2 linked regions of the Azoarcus sp. CIB genome follow. Each later gene encodes a partner of the first gene's protein in a complex. Links are inferred from orthologs where the notes say so. Each region holds a gene or a part of one and is shown on either strand. Other genes may lie near its edges.

What was found.
Region 2: the proteins of mfd (region 1) and uvrA are in contact, whole or in part, in a crystal structure (PDB 4DFC), measured with the Escherichia coli proteins. The link is inferred for Azoarcus sp. CIB from one-to-one orthologs.

What each region holds. Positions count from the first base shown.
Region 1 is NZ_CP011072.1:2,299,844-2,307,095, reverse strand. Bases 1,636-5,671 are described here. They hold mfd (transcription-repair coupling factor), read right to left. Parts: upstream 5,295-5,671; coding sequence 1,836-5,294; downstream 1,636-1,835. Other genes in these bases: AzCIB_RS10205 (dienelactone hydrolase family protein), read right to left, coding at 5,363-5,671. In the rest of the region: chrA (chromate efflux transporter), read right to left, coding at 1-509; AzCIB_RS10215 (chromate resistance protein ChrB domain-containing protein), read right to left, coding at 506-1,447; more of AzCIB_RS10205, read right to left, coding at 5,672-6,100; amrS (AmmeMemoRadiSam system radical SAM enzyme), read right to left, coding at 6,118-7,209; amrA (AmmeMemoRadiSam system protein A), read right to left, coding at 7,211-7,252. UniProt on the Escherichia coli protein: Couples transcription and DNA repair by recognizing RNA polymerase (RNAP) stalled at DNA lesions. Mediates ATP-dependent release of RNAP and its truncated transcript from the DNA, and recruitment of nucleotide excision repair machinery to the damaged site.
Region 2 is NZ_CP011072.1:4,468,756-4,475,310, forward strand. The notes cover bases 3,200-6,538. They hold uvrA (excinuclease ABC subunit UvrA), read left to right. Parts: upstream 3,200-3,503; coding sequence 3,504-6,338; downstream 6,339-6,538. Other genes in these bases: AzCIB_RS20020 (MFS transporter), read right to left, coding at 3,200-3,369; AzCIB_RS20030 (hypothetical protein), read left to right, coding at 6,451-6,538. Outside these bases: AzCIB_RS20010 (hydantoinase/oxoprolinase family protein), read right to left, coding at 1-1,221; ssb (single-stranded DNA-binding protein), read right to left, coding at 1,666-2,160; more of AzCIB_RS20020, read right to left, coding at 2,185-3,199; more of AzCIB_RS20030, read left to right, coding at 6,539-6,555. UniProt on the Escherichia coli protein: The UvrABC repair system catalyzes the recognition and processing of DNA lesions. UvrA is an ATPase and a DNA-binding protein. A damage recognition complex composed of 2 UvrA and 2 UvrB subunits scans DNA for abnormalities.

The sequences.
Region 1 (7,252 bases):
GCGAAGATCGCGACAAACGCCGCGGCGGCAATCGCCCACATCAGCCCGTTCCTGAGTGCCCGCGAGCCGATGCGATGCACGGCCTGCACGACGACCGCCGTGACGGCAGGCTTGATGCCGTAAAACAGCCCGGCCACGAGCGGCATGTCGCCGAATGCAATGTAGATCCACGACAGCGCGATCAGGAAGAACAGCGACGGCAACACGAACAGGACGCCCGCGGCGATGCCGCCCCAGGTCCGGTGCATGAGCCAGCCCATGTAGGTCGCGAGCTGCTGTGCCTCCGGACCGGGAAGCAGCATGCAGTAGTTGAGTGCATGCAGAAAGCGCCGCTCGCTGATCCAGCGGCGTTCTTCGACCAATTCGCGGTGCATGATCGCGATCTGTCCGGCGGGTCCGCCGAAGCCGATGAAGCCGAGTTTCAACCAGAGGCGAAAGGCTTGCCAGAAGGTAACGGGGAAGTCGGCGCGCGCCGCATTTTCTGTCGAGGGGGGGGCGTTGGCGTTCATTTGGGACGAAGGTCCTTTTCGAAGGCGGCCAGCAGACCGTCGAACACGCCGCTCGCTGCGGCCACAAGCTGATCGTCATCGGTAATTGCCTCGCGCAGGCCGGCGAGCACACACTCGACGCCGCTTGCCTCCGGCGGCTGCACGCCGCCGACATCGAGATAGTGCACAAGCGCGCCCAGCCGCTGGAGTGCGGCCTGCTCGAGGCGGAAACTCGACAACAGCACTTCGAATGTGACGCGAGCACCGATATGGCTGAACGTCGCTCCGTCGAAGTCGAAGCCGAGCGCGGCGTGCGGGCAATCGGCGGGCGATGCCAGCCACAGCAGACGGGCTTGCGGATCAACGAAGCGTCGGATCAGCCACGCACAGGCCAGCCGATCGACCCAGGGGCGACGGCGGGTGGCCCACGTTCGGCCCTGATAGTCGGCGACTTGCAGGCGACGAATGGCCCCTGCAACCGCGTGCGGTTCACCGGGGGCGAGCGCCCGGGCGACGGTCAGTTCGAGATCCTCCAGTGCGGCGTCGGCCTGCTGCCGCGCCGCACCGGGGAAGAAGTCGATTTCGGCCAGATTGGCGAACGACTTGCGCAGTTTGCGGGCTTGCTTGAGCGCATCGGGCGCGGTCTCGCCTGTAAGCGCGGTGCGCACATTGGCCGCGTCCGCGAGGAGCGTCGCGTAATCCTCGCTTCGGTCAAACAACGTGGCAAAAGACGCATTGTCCGGCTCCTGCGCGCGCAGCACGTAGGCCGTGCCGCTCTCGGCACGGACATCGGTAGCGACCCGCTCGAGCGTGGCGTGACAAGCGTCTCGATCGGGCATCAGGTAGACGCCGTCGCGCAATACCGCTGCGCCGGAACCCTTGAGCGCACGCCATGCCCGCATCCGGGCGCTGGCGTTCTCCGTCGCAAGGCTGATGACAAGGAAAAGCCAATGAGTCATGCAACGTACTCTACAATAAAGTAGCGCACGTTGCAGATTTGCAAATCTGCGAGCTTCGGCTACCCCCATCCCCCGAATGGAGAGGGGGAGCGCTGGACTTACAGCACGCGCTCGATCTGCCCGTAGTCTCCACTGGTCTTCAGCGTCACGGTGACCTCGGCACCCGAGCGGTTACGCCAGTACCAGCCGTGCTTGCCGTCGAAGGCTGCCCCCGGTCGGGAAACAGTCGAGTCATGTGTCGATTCCGATCAGTTTGAGGACGGGCCACGTTGTCACGCAAACAACGGGCCGGTTTCGTTAGAGGATCGGAACGGTCTTGGGCGGACGCGATAGGGCCTCGGACCGTGCCGCCGTAGCGCTGACGTGGCGTGGCGGCGCGGCGGGTCCGTCAGGCCATGACTGCGTCGAGCAACTCCCTGACGCCCTGCACGCGCTGTTTCAGATTGGGCAGGCTGGCCTTGCGGATCAGCCGGTCGGGGCCGGACATCTTCGTGTTGCGGTCCTTCTGGATCAGCATGATGACCTTGACCGGATCGATCGGCGGGTTGGGGCCGAACTGGACGCTGATCTGCGCATCGCTGGCGTCGAGCTTGGCGACGCCGTAGGGCTTCACGAGCAGGCGCAGGCGGTGCGATTCGATCAGGGCCTGGGTCTGCGGCGGCAGCTCGCCGAAGCGGTCGATCAGCTCTTCCTGCAGGCTGCGCAGTTCGTCGTCCGCGTCGCAGTTCGCGAGGCGCTTGTAGAGCGTCAGACGCTCCTGCACGTCGGGGCAGTAGTCATTGGGCAGCAGGGCGGGCGTGTGCAGGTTGATCTCGGAGACGACTTCCAGCGGCTGGCTGAGGTCGGGCTCCTTGCCCGCCTGCAGGTCGCGGACGGCGCGCTTGAGCATCTCGGTGTACAGGCTGAAGCCGACCTGCTGGATCTCGCCGGACTGGTTTTCGCCGAGCACCTCGCCTGCGCCGCGGATCTCCAGGTCGTGCATCGCGAGGTAGAAGCCGGAACCCAGCTCCTCCATCGCCGTGATCGCCTCAAGGCGTTTCTGCGCCAGTGGCGTCGGCTTTGCATGGGCGTCCGTCAGCAGGTAGGCGTAGGCCTGATGGTGGCTGCGGCCGACGCGACCGCGCAGCTGGTGCAGCTGGGCGAGGCCGAAGCGGTCGGCGCGGTTGATGATGATGGTGTTGGCGGTCGGGATGTTGATGCCAGTCTCGATGATGGTCGTGCACAGCAGCAGGTTCGCGCGTTGCGATGTGAAGTCGCGCATCACGCGTTCGAGCTCGCGTTCCGGTAGCTGGCCGTGGCCGACGACGATGCGTGCCTCGGGCACCAGTTCGGCGAGGTCGTTGCGCACGTTTTCGATCGTATCGACTTCGTTGTGCAGGAAATACACCTGGCCGCCGCGCTTGAACTCGCGCAGCACCGCCTCGCGCACGATGCCCTTGCTGTGGCGCTGCACGAAGGTCTTGATCGCGAGGCGCTTCTGCGGCGCGGTGGCGATCACCGAGAATTCGCGCAGGCCTTCGAGCGCGAGGCCCAGCGTGCGCGGGATCGGCGTCGCGGTGAGGGTCAGGATGTCGATTTCGCTCCTCAGCGCCTTCAGCGACTCCTTCTGGCGCACGCCGAAGCGGTGTTCCTCGTCGATGATGACGAGGCCCAGGCGCTTGAAGACGACGTCCTTCTGCAGCAGGCGATGCGTGCCGATGATGATGTCGACCTTGCCTTCGGCGAGCTGCTTCAGGGCCTCGGCCTGCTCCTTGGCGCTCTTGAAGCGCGACAGTTCGGCGATGCGGATCGGGAAGTCGGCGAAGCGGTCGGCGAAGGTCTGGTAGTGCTGCTCGGCCAACAGCGTGGTCGGCGTCAGGACGACGACCTGCTTGCCGTCGGCGACCGCGATGAAGGCCGCGCGCAGCGCGACCTCGGTCTTGCCGAAACCGACGTCGCCGCACACGAGGCGGTCCATTGGCCGGCCGGATTTCATGTCGGCGACGACGGCGTCGATCGCGCCCTGCTGGTCCGGCGTGGTCTCGAAGCCGAAGCCTTCGGCGAACGCGTCGAGGTCGTGCTGCTTGAAATCGAAGCGGTGGCCGGGGCGGGCCGCGCGCTGAGCGTACAGGGCCAGCAGTTCGGCGGCGGTGTCGCGCACCTGCATGGCGGCCTTGCGCTTCGCCTTGTCCCACTGGCCGGAGCCGAGGCGGTGCAGTTCGACGGCCTCGGGGTCGGCGCCGGCGTAACGCGTGATCACATGCAGCTGGGCGACCGGCACGTAGAGCTTGTCGCCGTTGGCGTATTCCAGGTCAAGGAACTCGGTCTGCCCCTCGCCGAGGTCCATGTGGATCAGGCCGAGGTAGCGGCCGATGCCGTGCGATTCGTGCACGACCGGATCGCCCGGTTTCAGCTCGGAGAGGTCGCGCAGCCAGCCCTCCATCGTCGCTGCCTTGCGTGTGTCGCGGCGGGCGCGCGTGCGCGTCGTCGCAGCGTACAGCTCGGATTCGGTGACAATCGCGATCTTCGCGTCGGGCAGCAGGAAGCCGGTCGCGAGCGGGCCGACGCCCAGCGCGAGGGGCTCGGCGGACGCGAGAAAGCCCGCGAAGTCCGCACTCGCGGCGGGTTTCAGTCCGTACTCGACGAAGAATTCCGACATCGTCTCGCGTCGGCCGGGCGCGTCGGCGAGCACCAGCACCCGCCCACCGGCCCTGGCCCAGTCGCCTTCGAGGAAATCCTTGAAACGATGCAGCGGATTGGTCGCCTTGCGCTCCACGGACAGATCGGGGAGCTGTGCCGCCGCGGCGGCTTCGGCGCCGGCATCCGGTGCCGCGATGTGGATGCGCGGGCGATCCTTCAGCGCGCCGTAGAAGGATTCCTGACCGAGAAACAGCGCTTCCGGCGGCAGTACCGGGCGCGTGCGGTCGCCCTTGAGGAAGTCGTAACGGGAGCGCGTGTCGCGCCAGAACTCGTCGATCGCGGTCGGAACGTCACGGTGCAGCACGACCGCCGCGTCGGCCGGCAGGTAGTCGAACAGGGTTGCGGTGTCGTCGAAGAACAGCGGCAGGAAGTACTCGATGCCCGCTGGGGCGATGCCGTTCGATACGTCCTTGTACAGCGACACGCGCGAGGGATCGCCCTCGAAGGTCTCGCGGAAGCGGCTGCGGAAGTGCGTGCGGCCCTTCTCGTCCATCGGGAACTCGCGCGCCGGCAGCATGCGGATTTCCGGCACCGGATAGACGGTGCGCTGCGTGTCCGGATCGAAGGTCTTGATGCTTTCGACCTCGTCGTCGAAGAGGTCGATGCGGAAGGGCAGGGCCGCGCCCATCGGATAGAGGTCGACGAGGCCGCCGCGCACCGAGAACTCCCCGGGGCTGACGACCTGCGTGACGTGGGTGTAACCGGCGACCGCCATCTGGTTGCGCAGCTGGTCGACGTCGAGCTTCGTGCCCTGCTTCAGGAAGAAGGTGTAGGCCGCGAGGAAGGCGGGCGGTGCCATGCGATACAGCGCCGTCGAGGCCGGCACGAGGACGATGTCGGCCTCGCCACGGCTCACCGCGTACAGGGTCGACAGGCGCTCGGAGATCAGGTCCTGGTGCGGAGAGAAGCTCTCGTACGGCAGCGTTTCCCAGTCCGGCAGCAGGTGGGAGCGCAGACCCGGCGCGATCCATGCGATTTCGTCCTGCAGCCGCTGGGCGTCGAGCGGGTTGGCCGTCACCAGCAGGAGGCAGCGCCCGCGCGACGCGAGCTGGGCGACCGCGACTGCATCGGCGGAGCCGGCGAGGGCGGGGAGGTCGAGGCGTGCTCCGGGTTTCGGGAGGGCGAGGGAGGCGAGTTGCGGAATCAGGGTGTCGAGCGGTCGGGACATCGGGCTGTTGCGGCCGGGCCGCTAACGGACGTGTGGGGGAAAGGGGCAGGAGGCAGGCGAGGAACGAATTATAGGGGATGCGCCGGCGGCGATTGGTCCGCAGTTCCTCCGGGTGCCGGTCCGGCGGCGGTGCCGTCGTGGATGCGTTGCTCGGCGGGGCCGGGCGCGGGCAGCTTCTCACGCAGCCAGGCCGCCGCGAGTTCGCCGAAGCGTTCGATGACGCCCGGTTCGCGGAATTCGTCCGAAGCGCCGGCGAGCACGTGCCAGTCGTGCGGGCAGCGCAGGTGTTCGCAGGCCTGGCGGATCATTCCGGCCTGCGGGTCGTCGCTGCCGACTACCATGCGCAGCGGAACGGCAAGCGTGTTGAGCGGCGTCAGGCCGGCGAGGTCGGGCCGGCCGGCGCGGCAGACGATTGCGGAGAGCCGGTCGCCGGCCTTCCATCCGGCACGGATCGCGGCGCCGCTTGAGGTGTCGGAGGAGACCAGGCCCACCCCGAGCCCGGCCAGCGGCGGCTGGTGGCCGACCCAGTCGAGCACGGCCACGACCCGGTTCGCCATCTGCGGCACGTTGAAACGGGCGTCCGGGTCGCGCGCTTCCTCATAGGCGGTGAGCAGGTTGATCAGCAGCGTCGCGAAGCCGGCACGCTGCAGTTCGCGCGCCACGCGCAGGTCGCGCGACTGTGCGAACGGGCTGCCGGCCGGCCGCAGCACCACGGCAAGGCCACTCACGTCGGGCGCGTGGACGAGCTCGCCGCTGAGCCAGATGTGCTCGAAGGGAATGCTGATGTCTGTCGTTCGCAGTTTCACGATTGCGCGGTTCCGGGTCAGGGCTTCGCGTGCACGGCGGGCTGCCGATGGATGGCGACCGGGATGCGGCGCGAACCGAAGGGCGAGGAAAAATGGCCGAAGCGGCCGGCGAGTGCCGTGCCGCACTTGCGGCAGGCGCCCGTGTCGTCGAGCGCGTAGTCGAGGATTTCGTACCAGTCGCGTTCGATGAGCGCAGTGCCGCAGTGCGTGCAACGCGTGATGCCGCCTTCGCGGTCATGCACGTTGCCGGTGTAGACATGCTTCAGCCCTTCCGCGAGCGCGATGCGGCGCGAGCGTGTCAGCGTCGCCGGCGGCGTCGGCGGAAGGTCGGTGAGCTTGAAGTCGGGATGGAAGGCGGTGAAGTGCAGGGGAACTTCGGTGCCCAGTTCCTTCGCGACCCATTGCGACAGCGCGCGGACCTCGTCCTCCGAGTCGTTGAGCCCCGGGATCAGCAGCGTCGTGATCTCGACCCATACGTCGCTCTCGTGCACCAGCCACTTGAGCGTATCGAGCACCGGCTGCAGGTGCGCGCCGCATTCCTTGATGTAGAACTCGTCCGTGAACGCCTTGAGGTCGACGTTGGCGGCGTCCATGTGGGCGTAGAACTCGGGGCGCGCGATGTCGGTGATGTAGCCGGCCGTCACCGCCACGGTCTTCAGGCCCAGCGCATGGCATGCCTTGGCCGTGTCGATCGCGTATTCGGCGAAGATCACCGGGTCATTGTAGGTGAACGCTACGCTGCTGCAGCCCCTGTCCGCGGCGGTGCGTGCGATCTCCTCCGGCGCAGCGGAGTCCATCAGGCGATCCATATCGCGGGACTTGGAGATGTCCCAGTTCTGGCAGAACTTGCACGCGAGGTTGCAGCCTGCCGTGCCGAACGAGAACACGCTGGTGCCGGGGTAGAAGTGGTTGAGCGGTTTCTTCTCGATCGGATCGATGCAGAAGCCCGAACTCCGCCCATAGGTGGTGAGGACGATCGTATCGCCCTCGCGCATGCGCACGAAGCAGGCTCCGCGTTGGTCCGCGTGCAGCCGGCAGTATCGCGGACACAGATCGCACTGGATGCGACCGTCGTCAAGATGATGCCAGTAGCGCGCGGGGTAGTTCATTTCACGGCTCCTTCCACTTCCGCACCGTGTAGGTCGCCGCCAT
Region 2 (6,555 bases), 2.2 Mb from region 1 along the record:
GCCGCCGAGGAAGTTGTTCGGGTTGAGGTAGCCCAGCACCACGTGGCAGTCGGACACCGACACCGTGTCGAGTCCGCTTTCCGGCCAGCAGGTGCCGACGCGGTAGCCGGCGCTGTCGGGACCGAGCTTGATCGACTTGCTGTACGGGTCCAGACGCACGAAGCTGCCCGCGCCCGCGCCCACCGAGTCCATCGCCACCAGCGGCAGCGACAGCACCAGGCGCGCCATGTCCGGATCCGACTTGATCGCGAAGCTGCCCTTGGTGATCAGCGCGACGTCGAACGAGGTGCCGCCGATGTCCGAGCACGCGATGTTCTCGTCCCCCAGGTACTCGCCCAGCAGTTTCGAGCCGATCACGCCCCCGATCGGGCCGGAGACGATGGTGCGTGCCAGTTCCTTCGCCTTCCACGAGATCGTGCCGCCGTGCGTCGCCATCACGCGCAAATCGAACTTCGCGCCGTGCTTCTTGAAACGGTCGCTGACCTTCTTCAGCGTCTGACGCGACGGTTCCGCGCCATAGGCCTCCAGGATCGTCGTGTTCATGCGGTGGCTTTCCTTGCGCGACGGGTAGTAATCCACCGACGCGAACACCGGGATGTCCACCTTCAACTTCTGCAGCTCGTCCTTGACGAGGTCACGCGCCCGCTGCTCGCTCGTTTCATTCTTGTGCGACTGCAGCAGGCAGATCACGATCGCCTGCGATCCGGCTTCGACCAATTCGCGGGTGGCCTGACGCACCTCGTCCTCGCGCAGCGGAATCACGATCCGGCCCTGCACGTCGGTGCGCTCGGCGACGCCGCGGGTGCGCGACACCGGCACCAGCGGCTCGTCGTAGCGATGGGTGTTCAGGTGGATGCGGTCTTCCAGCGCGTAGCCGAGATAGCTCTGCAGCGCGCGCCCCATCGAATGGATCTGCTCGAAGCCGCGGTTGCAGATCAGGCCCACGTCCAGGCCCTTGCGCATCAGGATGCGGTTCAGCATCGCGGTGCCGGAATACACGCAGGTGACGAGTTCGGGATAAACGTCATCAACTTCCCGGCCCCAGTGGGCCAGCGCGTCCACCGAGGAGTTGTAGATCGCGAGCGACTCATCGCCCGGGTTGCTCTGTGCCTTGCCGACGACGAAGCGGCCGTCTTCCCGCACGAAGAAGGTATCGGTCATCGTGCCGCCGGCATCGATGCCCATCACCTGTACTTGTGATGCTGCCTGTTGGACTTCCATGTTTGTCTCCATCATCTCCTGGATTGTCGAGTCGCCGATGCTGCCGGCCCCCGCAAGACCTATTGCAGCGGACGTGCCAGATTTCGGCCGCTGCAACGCACCAGACCGATGAGCCCGGGAATGGCGGAGAAGCGCCGCGCGCCTCGTGCACCGCAACAGGAAACGCTGCGCGGGGCGTACGACCAGAAAATGGATGACCGTCCGGAAGTCGAACGGACGCACCGGTCACCGCTCGGGGCGTCCGGACGATGCGAACAGAAAGAAACGGGACAAACGGGAAGAGGCGGAGACCGTCCGTGTCAGCACGGACGGCATGGAGCGCACCGCGAGGGCGCGTAACCGGGCGGAGCACGAAGCCCCAAGTGCCGTTGCGTACGGCACAAACGAAAATGCGAAGCCACAAGGGCTTCGCATTCGTTGTTTACAACAGGAAAGATTTCTTCGTCAGAACGGGATGTCGTCGTCGAAGTCCCCGAACCCGCCGCCACCGCCCGACTGGCCCGGCGCCTTCTGCGCCGGCGCCTGCTGCGGAGCCTGGCGCGCAGGCGCCGCGGCCGGGGCATCGTAGCCACCGCCCATCGGCGCATCTCCACCGCCGCCGCCCTGGCGCGAACCCAGCATCTTCATCTCGTCGCCGCGGATCTCGGTCGTGTAGCGGTCCTGGCCGTCCTTGTCCTGCCACTTGCGCGTCTGCAGGCGCCCTTCGACGTAGAGCTGGCTGCCCTTGCGCAGGTACTGCGCCGCGATCTCGGCCAGACGGCCGAAGAACACCACGCGGTGCCACTCGGTCGCTTCCTTGCGCTCGCCGGTCGCCTTGTCCTTCCACGTCTCGGTGGTCGCCACGGTGATGTTGCAGATCGCGTCGCCGCTCGGCGCATAGCGGGTTTCCGGATCGCGGCCCAGATTGCCGATCAGGATGACTTTGTTCAACGAAGCCATGAGGTTCTCCTCGGATGTTTCAGGTTAGTGCGCCGCCGACGCCGGCGTTACGCGGCGGGCGGGCGGATTCATTGAGGCTGCGAGCAGCAGCCAGATCACGGCGAGCACGCCGCACACGAGGTTCACGGCGCCCGTGCCGAAGTGTTCGGCCAGCCAGCCCCCCAGCATACCGCCGAGGAACAGCCCGGCCGACTGCAGCGTGTTGTACAGACCGAGCGCCGTGCCTTTCGCATGCGCCGGCGCCACCTTGGAGATCCAGGACGGCAGGATTGCCTCGAGCACGTTGAAGGCGACAAAGAACAGCGTCAGCCACAGGCCCAGCGTCACGACACTCTGGCCGAAAGCGAAGAGCCCCGCCTGCACGACCACCAGCAGCGCAACCGCAGCGCCGAACACCAGCTTCATGCGATTGTGCCGCTCGGCCGCGATAACCGCCGGCACCATCACCGCGAATGACAGCACGACGGCAGGCAGATAGACCTTCCAGTGCTCGGGCAACGGCAGGTTCGCCCCGCTCACCAGCGCAGCCGGCACCATCACCCACATCGCCGTCTGGATCAGGTGCAGCACGAACACGCCGACGTTCAGGCGCATCAGCTGGCCGTCCCGGAACACCTCGCCGAAAAGCCCGGTCGGTGCACGCGGCACTGGCGGCGCAGCCGGCACGACATACAGCACCACGCCGATCGCCGCAGCCGCGAGCACGGCCGTCAGCCAGAAGATCCCGCTCATGCCGATCGCATTATACAGAAGCGGCGCCGCGACCATCGACAGCGCGAACACCAGTCCGATGCTCGAACCGATCATCGCCATCACCTTGGTGCGATGCTGGTCGCGCGTCAGGTCCGCCGCGAGCGCCGTCACCGCCGCCGAGATCGCCCCCGCGCCCTGCAGCGCACGCCCCGCGATCACCGTCCCGATATCGCTGGCCAGCGCCGCAACGGCGCTCCCGATCAGGAACAGCACCAATCCGAACACGATCACCGGCTTGCGCCCGAATCGATCCGACGCCGCGCCGAAGGCCATCTGCAGGAAGGCCTGTGTCAGCCCGTAGGCGCCGATCGCCAGCCCCACCAGGGTCAGGTTGTCACCCCCGGGGATCGTGTGCGCGTGCACCGAGAACACCGGCAGGATCAGGAACAGTCCGAGCATGCGCAGCGCGAAGATCGCGGCAAGGCTCGCGCCAGCCCGGCGTTCTGCGGGGGTCATCGGATCGTGCTCGGGTCGGGCCATCGGTCTCGGGGCGGGAACAAAACGGCGATTCTAGCACCCGCCGCGCGCCGGTTTGGCTTGCGTCGGCGTTCTCTCGTATAGTGGCACGTTACCCTTCGTCAGCCCGCCCCATGGACGAAATCCGCATTCGCGGCGCCCGCACCCACAATCTCAAGAACGTCAGCCTCGAGTTGCCGCGCAACCGGCTCACCGTGATCACCGGATTGTCCGGCTCCGGCAAATCCTCGCTGGCCTTCGACACGCTCTACGCCGAAGGCCAGCGCCGCTACGTCGAATCGCTGTCGGCCTACGCGCGCCAGTTCCTGCAACTGATGGAAAAGCCCGACGTCGACCTCATCGAGGGCCTGTCGCCCGCGATCTCGATCGAGCAGAAAGCCACCAGCCACAATCCGCGTTCGACGGTCGGCACGATCACCGAAATCCACGACTACCTGCGCCTGCTCTTTGCGCGCGCCGGCACCCCGCATTGCCCCGACCACCCCGAGCGCCCGCTCGAGGCGCAGACCGTCTCCCAGATGGTCGACCACGTCCTCGCGCTGCCCGAAGACACGCGCCTGATGATCCTCGCGCCCGTCGTCGCCTACCGCAAGGGCGAACAGAGCGACCTCTTCGCCGACCTGCGCGCGCAAGGCTTCGTGCGCGTGCGCGTCGACGGCCGGATCGCCGAACTCGACGCGATGCCCGCGCTCGAAAAGGGCCGCCGTCACACCGTTGAAGTCGTCATCGACCGCCTCAAGGTGCGCGCCGACCAGCGCGGCCGCATCGCCGAATCCTTCGAGACCGCGCTCACCCACGCCGACGGCCGCGCCGTTGCGCTCGAGATGGACACCGGCACCGAGCACCTCTTCTCCGCTCGCTTCGCCTGTCCCGTCTGCAGCTACGCGCTTGCCGAACTCGAGCCCCGCCTGTTCTCGTTCAACAACCCGGCCGGCGCCTGCCCCAAATGCGACGGACTCGGCCAGGTCGAATTCTTCGATCCCGCACGCGTCGTCGCCCACCCCGAACTCTCGCTCGCCGCCGGCGCGATCCGCGGCTGGGACCGCCGCAACCAGTTCTACTTCCAGATGCTCGCAAGCCTCGCCGACCATTACGGCTTCGACATCGACACCCCCTTCGGCGAATTGTCCGACGAGGTCCGACAGGTCGTCCTGCACGGCTCCGGCCGCCACAAGATCGCCTTCCGCTACCTCTCCGACAACGGACGCATGGTCGCGAAGGAGCACCCCTTCGAAGGCATCGTCCCCAACCTCGAGCGCCGCTTCCGCGAGACCGACTCCACCGCCGTGCGCGAGGAACTCACCAAGCTGCGCGCGACCCAGGCCTGCCCGAGCTGCCACGGCACCCGCCTGCGCACCGAGGCGCGCAACGTCCTCATCGGCGACCGCTCGCTGCACGAAATCAGCCGCATGCCGCTGGGCGAAAGCAAGGCCTTCTTCGACGGACTCGCGCTCACCGGCCACCGCGGCCTCGTCGCGGCCAAGATCGTCAAGGAAATCTCCGACCGCCTCAGCTTCCTGATCAACGTCGGCCTCGACTACCTCTCGCTCGACCGCTCCGCCGACACCCTCTCCGGCGGCGAAGCGCAGCGCATCCGCCTCGCCAGCCAGATCGGCTCCGGCCTCACCGGCGTCATGTACGTCCTCGACGAACCCTCGATCGGCCTGCACCAGCGCGACAACGACCGCCTCCTCGGCACGCTGCGCCAGCTGCGCGACCTGGGCAACACCGTGATCGTCGTCGAGCACGACGAGGACGCGATCCGCTGCGCCGACTACGTCGTGGACATGGGCCCCGGCGCGGGCGTGCACGGCGGCGAAATCGTCGCGCGCGGCACGCCCGCCGACATCGTCGCGAGCGAGGCATCGCTCACCGGCGCCTACCTCGCCGGCCGCTACACCATTCCCGTGCCGGCACGACGCTCCGCCCCCGACCCGGAGCGCCACCTGCTGCTTCTAGGCTGCACCGGCAACAATCTCAAGAACGTCGAACTCACGCTCCCGGTCGGTCTCCTCACCTGCATCACCGGCGTGTCGGGCTCGGGCAAGTCGACGCTCATCAACGACACACTGTACGCCCTCGCCGCCAAGCACCTCTATGGCTCTACGACCGAGCCCGCCCCGTTCTCGGCCGTGCACGGCCTCGACCACTTCGACAAGGTCATCAACGTCGACCAGAGCCCCATCGGCCGCACCCCACGCTCAAACCCCGCGACCTACACCGGGATGCTGACACCGGTCCGCGAACTCTTCGCCGGCGTCCCCGAGGCGCGCGCCCGCGGCTACGGCCCCGGCCGCTTCTCCTTCAACGTCAAGGGCGGGCGCTGCGAAGCCTGTCAGGGCGATGGCCTGATCAAGGTGGAAATGCACTTCCTGCCCGACATGTACGTCCCCTGCGACGTGTGCCACAGCAAGCGCTACAACCGCGAAACGCTGGAAATCCGCTACAAGGGCAGGACCATCTACGAAGTCCTCGACATGACCGTCGAAAACGCCCTCGAATTTTTCCGCGCGGTCCCCACCGTCGCGCGCAAGCTCGAAACGCTGATGGACGTCGGCCTCGGCTATATCCGCCTGGGCCAGAGCGCAACCACGCTCTCCGGCGGCGAAGCCCAGCGCGTGAAGCTCGCGCTGGAGCTATCCAAACGCGACACCGGCCGCACCCTCTACATCCTCGATGAACCCACTACCGGCCTGCACTTCCGCGACATCGAACTCCTGCTCGGCGTACTCCACCGCCTGCGCGACCACGGCAACACCATCGTCGTCATCGAGCACAACCTCGACGTCATCAAGACCGCCGACTGGCTCATCGACCTCGGCCCCGAAGGCGGCGACCGCGGCGGCCGCATCCTGTGCAGCGGCCCACCCGAACTCATCGCCGCGCATCCCGACAGCCACACCGGCCGCTACCTGAAACGCATGCTCACGCCTGCCACGCGCGGGTAATGCAGAAAAATGCAGGCAATCGCGCTTACAATTTGAAGCGGACCACCTTCGAGTATTCCGGACAATACGGCGGCCAGCGCACAGCACCGCCTACAGAATTCAGGAGAACCTCATGCCCGAAGTCCCGAGCGACGTACAGAGCGTCTTCCTCGATCGCATCGAGCGCCGCGTCAAGATCCTCAAGACCCTGCTGGAGGCCGGCCTGGGCGTCTATCAG